2 regions of the Faecalibacterium sp. AF27-11BH genome follow, and region 1 is predicted to be linked to the other one. Evidence: a T-box and tRNA genes for the amino acid it is inferred to sense, from the RefSeq annotation. Region 1 holds a T-box; the other holds one or more tRNA genes.
What was found. The T-box of region 1 lies ahead of metG (methionine--tRNA ligase). A T-box ahead of a tRNA ligase gene usually reads a tRNA of that ligase, here a tRNA-Met.
Positions count from the first base shown of each region.

Region 1 (4,154 bases):
GAACACGGTCAGGTGCAGCAGCTTCTTGCTCTCCTTCAGGTTCTCGCAGGCGCGCACCTCGGCCACGCGCAGCTCCACCTTGCAGAAGGTGTCAAAGTCGATCTCTTCCTCGTGGGTAAAGTCCACGGTGCTCTCCTCGGCGGGGGCGGCAGCCTTCTTCTCTGCTTCGGCCTTGGCCTTGTTGGCAGCTTCGGCAGCGGCCTTGCGTTTCTCGTCCTCTTCCTTCAGGTGGGCAATTTCCTTTGCCACATCGATGCGGGGGAACAGTGCCTCGCCCTTGTGCACGGTGTAGGTCTCCTGTGCGCCGTAGGTGGTCTTGGTCAGGTCCAGAGCAGATGCGTCCAGACCCAGCTGTTCCATCATCTTGGGTGCGGTGGTGGGCAGGTATGCGTTCAGCAGGATGCCGCACACGCGCAGTGCCTCGCACAGGTGGTACAGCACGCTCTCCAGACGGGCCTTGTTGGCCTCGTCCTTGGCCAGCGCCCAGGGTGCGGTCTCGTCGATGTACTTGTTGGCGCGCTGGATGACCGCAAAGATCTCCATCAGGGCCTGCGGGATGGTCAGGCTGTCCATGTCGGCCGTGACCTTGGCGGTCAGCTCGTTGACCATGGTCTCCAGCTCGGTGTCAATGGCCTCGGTACCGGCCACATTGTGCACGGTGCCGCCGAAGTACTTCTCGCACATGGCGACCGTGCGGCTGAGCAGGTTGCCCAAATCGTTCGCCAGATCGCTGTTGATGCGGGTGATCAGGGCTTCGTTGGTGAACATGCCATCGTTGCCGAAGGGAATCTCACGCAGCAGGAAGTAGCGGATGGCATCCACGCCGTAGCGGTCGCACAGGATCACAGGGTCCACCACGTTGCCCACGGACTTGGACATCTTGCCGCCGTTCATCAGCAGCCAGCCGTGGCCGAACACCCGTTTGGGCAGGGGCAGATCCAGAGCCATCAGCATGGCGGGCCACAGAATGGTGTGGAAACGCAGGATCTCCTTGCCCACCATGTGAAGGTCGGCAGGCCAGAACTTGTCGTAGTCGTGATATTTTTCGTTACCGTAGCCCAGCGCGGAGATATAGTTGCTCAGGGCGTCCACCCACACATACATGGTGTGCTTGGGGTCGAAGGGCACGGGGATGCCCCACTTCACGGAGGTGCGGGACACGCAGGTGTCCTGCAGGCCCTGCTTGATGAAGGCGATCATCTCGTTCTTGCGGCTCTCAGGCTGGATGAACTGGGGGTTCTCCTCGTAGAGCTTCAGCAGGCGGTCGGCATACTTGCTGGTCTTGAAGAAGTAGGCTTCCTCGTGTGCGTCGTACACTTCGCGGCCGCAATCGGGGCACTTGCCGTCCACCAGCTGGCTGTCGGTCCAGAAGCTCTCGCAGGGCTTGCAGTAGTGGCCGATGTACTCGCCCTTGTAGATGTCGCCCTGCTCATACAGCTTGGTGAAAATTTTCTGGCAGGACTCCATGTGGTAGTCGTCGGTGGTGCGGATGAAGCGGTCGTAGCTGACGTCCAGCAGCTTCCACAGATCCTTGACGGTGGCTACGATCTTGTCCACATACTCCTTGGGGGTCACACCGGCATCGGCAGCCTTGTCCTGAATTTTCTGGCCGTGCTCGTCGGTGCCGGTCAGGAACATGACGTCATAGCCCTGCATCCGCTTGAAGCGTGCCAGTGCGTCGCAGGCGACAGTGGTATAGCTGTGGCCGATGTGCAGCTTGTCGCTGGGGTAGTAGATGGGAGTGGTGATGTAGAATGTCTTGTGCTCACTCATAGGTTGATACTCTTCCTTTCCTGATTTGGCGGGGGACGAAAAAAGCCCTCATCCTGCCGGACTGAGCCGGACAAGGACGAGAGCCTGAAACTTTCGTGGTACCACCTTGCTTCGCCGCACCCTTGCGGGCGCAGCCTTTTGCCGGGCCAAAAAGCACGGCGCAGCGCGGTAACGGGCGCACCCGTCGCAGGCTCAATTTTCACCTGCGCAGCTCCGAGACCATCTTCGGCATCGCGCGGCCTGCCCGGTTCCATCCTTCGGGCTTTCTGTCAGGCGCAGACGGTGCGTACTCTTCTCTTCACAGCCAATTTACACTGTTATGTCTATAATACGCAAAAACGGTGGGTTTGTCAACATTAAATCTCGTAATCCAGACAGAACCGTGCCTTGGTGTAGGGCCGCACCTTGCCGTCGGCCACAGCCACATGGGCGGGATGGACGGAGTAGCCCTTGAGGGCCTCGGCGCTTTCAAAGGTGGTGTCCAGCATCAGGTCGGCGGTGGAAGAGGGGAGACCGTTGATGTTGACATGCACTTCCACAAGGCCGGGGATCTTGCCGGCCAGACTTTCCAGCCCCTCTTTGATGCCTGCCTTGACGGCGGCTTTTTCGGCATCGGACAGCTCGTCCTTCAGCTGCCACAGGATCACATGCTTGACCATAATAAAATACCTCCTGCGTTTTTTCTCATTGTAGCAGGATGAGAAAACGAACGCAAGAGGAAAGCTGCAAAGTATTATTGGGGTGCGAACAGCAGAACCACCAGAAGCACGGCACAGAGCACCGAAACTACGATGCCCTCCAGCCGGGTCAATTTGATGTACTCTTCCGTGGGCTCAGGTACCTGCGTGTACCGCCTGCGGGAGCGCAGGGCAATGGCATCTTCCGGATGCAGCGCCATAAAAATGCCGAACCCGATGCCGAAAAGTGCGGTTAAGATCGCACAGATGACTTCCATAGCAACCTCTCACTTTTTGTTTTTGTCGTCCCTGCTCAGAGTATAGCACAGATACGAGATCAGCAGGGCAGCGCACAACACGAGCGCTGCCACCATCAAAATGGAGTGCAGCGGCTCGACCCTGGGAAGAAAGGTGTTGACCAGATAGAGTGCACCGCAAAGGATCGAAGCAATGCCGTAAAATTTGCGGAAGTGCTTCTTTTCGTCCTCACTGCTCCATCCGGTGCCGGTGCCATTGTACAGATCCCGGATGCCGCGGTACAAAAACAGCACACCCAGCGCGGCGTTCAGCCAATCCCAGTCCGAAAGATTCAAATTCATGGTGGCCCCTTTCCGGCTGTCAATCCGCACTATGGTTCCAGCTTTCGTAAGCGACAAGATAAAGAAGGTCTCCCACGATGGCGATGCCGAAGATGATACGGTAGAGCAGCGATGTAACAGGTGTGAAGGCTAAGATCAGAAAGGCGATGCTGTTGAGCATGTAAAACACGCCGTTCTTTTTCTGCCAGAAGGCGCGGTACTCCGGGTCGCGGTGATACTGGTTGAACGGCAGATCGAGGAACGGGTCTTTGCCTTGAAGGTCCCGAATGCCGGAGATGAACCAGATAACGGTCAGCACAAGGTTGAACAGAGTGGAAAACGAAACGAACGACTCCATGAAATGCACCTCCCATCTTTTTCCACAGTATACCACAGAAAAGTGCAAAAACAAAGGACGGTATTCAACCGCGCAGCGTAAAATTTGCACAAATCGAGCGTTGACTGTTGGTGAAAACAGCACAAAATAAAACCAGCCGGACGAGGCGGTTGCAAGCCCTCGTCCGGCTGGATACTTACTTCTTCGGAGTCATAAGCCTCTTCTCCTTGGGGTTCCTCATTTTCGGAGTAAACGTTTCATAGGGTGACTCTCCTTAGAAACTACTGGAAACTGAGAATCTATTTCAAGGGGACTGATTACTTAGTACATTGGATTGACCCTTCTCTTAACTGATGGAGTGCGGCACCGAGATTCGGAAGATGAATTTCATATTACCACATTCTTTCGAGTTAGATTCGCCAGGGGCAAACTACTTAGTACATTGGTAGAACTCCTTTTTTGCTATTCAAATAATGTTCTCCGTACAAAAGATACCTTCATAGGAATCATCTCCGGCGGATCTATTTGAATCGCTGGGGGTTAAGTTTATCGACAGGTTGTCGTGTAATCGCATTTTTGATGCTCAAGACTGGCTCATTTTTGTTGTGTTTTTATACGGGGGAAACATCCCGTCTGTGGTGAGCCTCTATTTTGCTTCTCAGCGAATCCCGACAGCCTGTCCCTGCTGTGCGGGTTCCATATCGACCATCGGTCTCGCTCCTTTCTGCTTCAAGTCAGCGGGATTAGCTCTCTCTTGAGCTTCTGCTGTACTTCTCTGGTTTCTGGCTT
Region 1 covers NZ_QVGS01000009.1:43,091-47,244, reverse strand. Annotated here, with positions in the region: gene metG (methionine--tRNA ligase) at 1-1,773, opposite strand, end outside; T-box leader at 1,843-2,084, opposite strand; gene DWY76_RS09690 (Dabb family protein) at 2,130-2,432, opposite strand; gene DWY76_RS09685 (hypothetical protein) at 2,507-2,728, opposite strand; gene DWY76_RS09680 (hypothetical protein) at 2,738-3,049, opposite strand; gene DWY76_RS09675 (hypothetical protein) at 3,069-3,386, opposite strand.

Region 2 (4,154 bases), on a different contig from region 1:
GAAAGTTTTTCTGATGGCATTCCCTGAATGGCTGGCCTGCATCTTCATGGTGGTCGGCCTTGTGGTCACGGCGCTGGCGGCGGTACGTCTGGGTTACGGCCTTGTGGTCGCAAAGACCGTGTACAAGTGGATCGTCAACGCGGAAGAAAAGTTCGGCGCGGGTGCAGGCGCAGAGAAGAAAGCGCACGTTATCGCGGTGCTGCGCGGCTACACCCCGGACTGGCTGGACTGGGCAATCAATGAGCGGACGCTGGATTGGATCGTACAGCTTGTGTTCGACTTTACCAAGAAGAAGCTCGAAGATTACATGGCAAAGAAATCCGTGGAAACCACCACTGTGGCCCGTTTCGGTAAGGCGGGGGAGGACAAGCGTAATGACTGACGAGGAACTGGAACATCGCCTGACAGCGGTCGAAAACCGTGCACAGAGCAACACCCACCGGCTGGACGAGCTGGGGAAGCTGACCGATGCAGTAAACGGCATGAACACCAATATCAAGTTGACCATCCAGCAACTCGAAAACACAAACAAGAGCCTTGAAATTGTAACGGCTCAAAACAAAAAGCAGGACGACCGCCTGACCGCGCTGGAAAAAGCCCCAGGAACATTTGGGAACAAACTTTGGTGGGCTGTGATTGCGGCGCTGGTTTCCGGCCTTGTGGCCTATGAACTGACGATGCTTCTGCACTGAAATGAAAATGCCCCGCTGGCATCCGGATGGATTGCTGGCGGGGCATTTTTTGTTTGTCTGGAAGTTTTGCACAAAGGAAATGTGCAAAGTGTGGAAAAATTGCGAATTGACAACGGTATACCGTATAATTTACGCTTAAAACGAAAATAAACGCCATAGTCGAAAGGAGGAAAACGGCGTGCGAGTGTTCAAACAGCTTACGCTTACAGACCGAATCCGTATTGAAAAGTGGTTGAAAGATGGGCTGAGAGTAAAGGAAATCGCAGACAGGTTGCGGGTTGACCCGTCCACGGTGTACCGGGAACTGAAACGCGGCAGCTACGACAAGTTGGACGGTAAGACGTGGAAGCTGATTCCTACATATAGCCCGGATATTGCAGAACAAAGGTATCAGGCACATCTTCGGGAGAAGGGACCAAACCTTAAGATTGGCAAGGATCATGAGCTTGCAAGCTATATCGAGCAGACCATTATAGATAAGGACTGTTCACCGGCTGCTGTGTACGGTTATGCCTTGGAAGAAGGACGAACATTCAAAACGCATATATCTGTGCCTACCATATACAGCTACATCAAAAAGGGCGTGTTCCTGAACTTGACGCAAAAGGCTCTGCCCAGACATGGAGTGCATAAGGGCGACTATAAAAAGGTGAAAACAAAGGATCCTGCTCGTGCGCCTGCCGGTGAGAGCATCGAAAAACGCCCGGCGGAAGTAAAAGACCGTGAAGAATTTGGACACTGGGAAATGGACACGGTATATTCTGGCAAGAAGAAAAGCACGGTTGCGCTGCTGGTGCTGACTGAGCGCAAGACCCGGAACGAAAATATTATAGTGGTGCCAGATCGCCGCGCAGAGACGACCGTGCGGGCAATCAATGCACTGGAACGGAAGTTGGGTGCAGAGAAGTTTGGCATTATCTATAAGAGCATCACAGTGGACAACGGCAGTGAGTTTGCATTGGCCGACCAGCTGGAACAGTCCTGCATCACCGGAGATAAGCGGACGAAGGTGTACTATTGTCATCCGTATTCTTCTTGGGAACGCGGGAGCAATGAGAATGTGAACGGCATGATTCGCCGCAGGCACCCGAAAGGCACAGACTTCTCAAAGGTCACGGCAGAGGAAATCGCGGCTACGGAGAACTGGATCAACAGCTATCCCAGAAAAATTTTCGGCTATAAGAGCGCCGGCACAATGTTCCGCGAATGCCTACGGGAGCTTGGTCTGACAGCATAAGCGACACGAAAGCAGAAAACCGTTGGTAAAATCGAACAATAGAGGGCGGCTGCAAGCGGAGAAAACTTGACGGCCTGTCTGCTTTACGCTAAAATCCACAAAAATAAGGCCGAAAATTTGTTGCATTTAATGCTTTACTTTTCAGAAGAAAAAATAAATCAAAAAAATACTTGACATCCGCCCGCCCTTGTGGTATTATACTTGAGCAGTCAGCGAGAACCGCTGAGAGCACAAAGTAAATATCGCGGGGTGGAGCAGTCTGGTAGCTCGTCGGGCTCATAACCCGAAGGTCGTTGGTTCAAATCCGGCCCCCGCAACCACCAAGCGTTCTGAGATCTCTCAGAACGCTTTTTTTGTTGTCTGTATCCGATACGAAGAAGGGGCTGCTGCACATCGCTTTAGCCGAAAGTGCAGCAGCCCCTCTTACTGTATCAAAAATTTACACCCACTCGCCGCTGAAATGGTAGCTGCCAACAAGGCCCGCACCGATGTGAACAACGTTTCTTCCATGGGCCGTGATGGCTCCGGCATCCGCATGATGATGTGGGCAGGCGCTACCATGGAGGCAGGCCCCCGTGCAGGTCAGGCAGCCGGCATCAACAGTCGTCCGTCCTTCCCCTTCGGCGGTATCTGGCCCATCTTTGGCAACGACGGCAAGCGTTTCTTCAATGAGACCATCACCCGCCACGGCTCATCCGCAGCTGTTACCATGTGGCCGAGAACGCGCCTGTCACCATGCGCACCTGCCCGGCGGACATCAACGGCGCGAACATGCCGTTCTACAACCGCTCCCACATCACCCGGTACGATCTGGAGCTGTACTCGCTGGAGCCGCTGGATTTCTGCACGCTGGATACCCTCAACTATACCCAACAGATGCCCTACATCACCCACGGCTTCCTGCGGGCGGACAGCCGCAACAGCATGGGCTTCATCCTGCTGTACGGCAAAAAGAACGTCTCCCGCTACGGCTTCCGTCACTCGGTACTGGAGGCCACACGCCGCCCGGTGTGCCATGTCATCATGCAGCGCTGCGCGGGCAGGGATATGCTGGACGATGCCGCTGCCGAGGCCCAGCTGGCCGAGGCGGATGAACTGTTGACGGCTGTGGGCTTTGTGCAGTATCTGCCGCGGCGCTGGGCAAAGCCCGGCTGCGAGGATAAATTCTGGCAGGGTGCTGCTGCCGGCATGGATGTGCTGGCCTTCGGCCTTTGCGCCTGCACAAAGCTGGACGGCATGGAGACCACCAACACCGGTGACCTGAGCGTTTATCTTGCACACAGTGCGGATTATGAGCAGATCACTGTGTCCACCGTTCCGGCAGAAAAAACCGAATAACAGCTGCAAAGCACAGCTTTTCCCAGCCAATGGGAAGGGCTGTGCGCCGCGGCACTGGCCCTTGGCTGCGTGAGCAGGCGGCAGCAGCGCCCGCAAGGTGATGGCCTACGAAGCCCTGATGCGCTCCGATATGGAAGCGCTGCGCTCACCCGCTACCATCATGAAGCTGGCGCAGGAGCAGGGCGCACTGTGCGAGATCGAGCGGCTGACCTTCTTCAAATCGCTGGAGACCTTCGACCACCCGCGCAACATGCAGATCATTGCCGAGGGCGTGGAGACCGCCGCCGAACTGCGCAAGGTCATCGAGCTGGGTGCGGATGCGCTGCAGGGCTACTTCCTTGCAAAACCTGCCGCCGTACCGGCCAAAATGGCACCTGCCGCCCGCAAGGTCATTGCCGAGTACAGCTCTGCATCCGACAACGGCTGAATACGAACATAAAAAGTCCCGCAGAAATGCGGGGCTTTTTGCATCTGCCACTGGCGTATTGCAGTTTGCTGCGGTATACTGGAACCGGGCAAACAACAGCACAGGAGGTGCTTTTTTATTATGGTACAGGTAGACCTTATCACCGGCTTTCTGGGCGCAGGCAAAACCACCTTTCTGCGCCGGTATGTCCGGTATCTGGTGGCACAGGGCCACAATGTCTGCATTCTGGAAAACGACTTCGGCGCAGTGAACGTGGATGCCATGCTGGTGCAGGACCTTCTTGGCCCGAACTGCGACCTTGAGACCATCAGCGGCGGATGCGACTGCGACACCCACCAGCGCCGGATGCGCACCAAGCTCATTGCCATGGCCATGCGCGGGTTCGACCGGGTGGTGGTGGAACCCAGCGGCATCTTTGATGTGGACGAGTTTTTTGATGTGCTGCGGGACGACCCGCTGG
Region 2 covers NZ_QVGS01000008.1:59,572-63,725, reverse strand. Annotated here, with positions in the region: gene DWY76_RS09065 (hypothetical protein) at 1-382, shown strand, start outside; gene DWY76_RS09060 (hypothetical protein) at 375-692, shown strand; gene DWY76_RS09055 (IS30 family transposase) at 871-1,929, shown strand; tRNA gene DWY76_RS09050 (tRNA-Met) at 2,173-2,249, shown strand; gene DWY76_RS13850 (hypothetical protein) at 2,369-2,617, opposite strand; gene DWY76_RS09045 (hypothetical protein) at 2,641-3,267, shown strand; gene DWY76_RS09040 (EAL domain-containing protein) at 3,368-3,694, shown strand; gene DWY76_RS09035 (GTP-binding protein) at 3,815-4,154, shown strand, end outside.
Region 2: it encodes a tRNA-Met, which carries the amino acid that the T-box ahead of metG (methionine--tRNA ligase) is inferred to sense. The anticodon was not compared.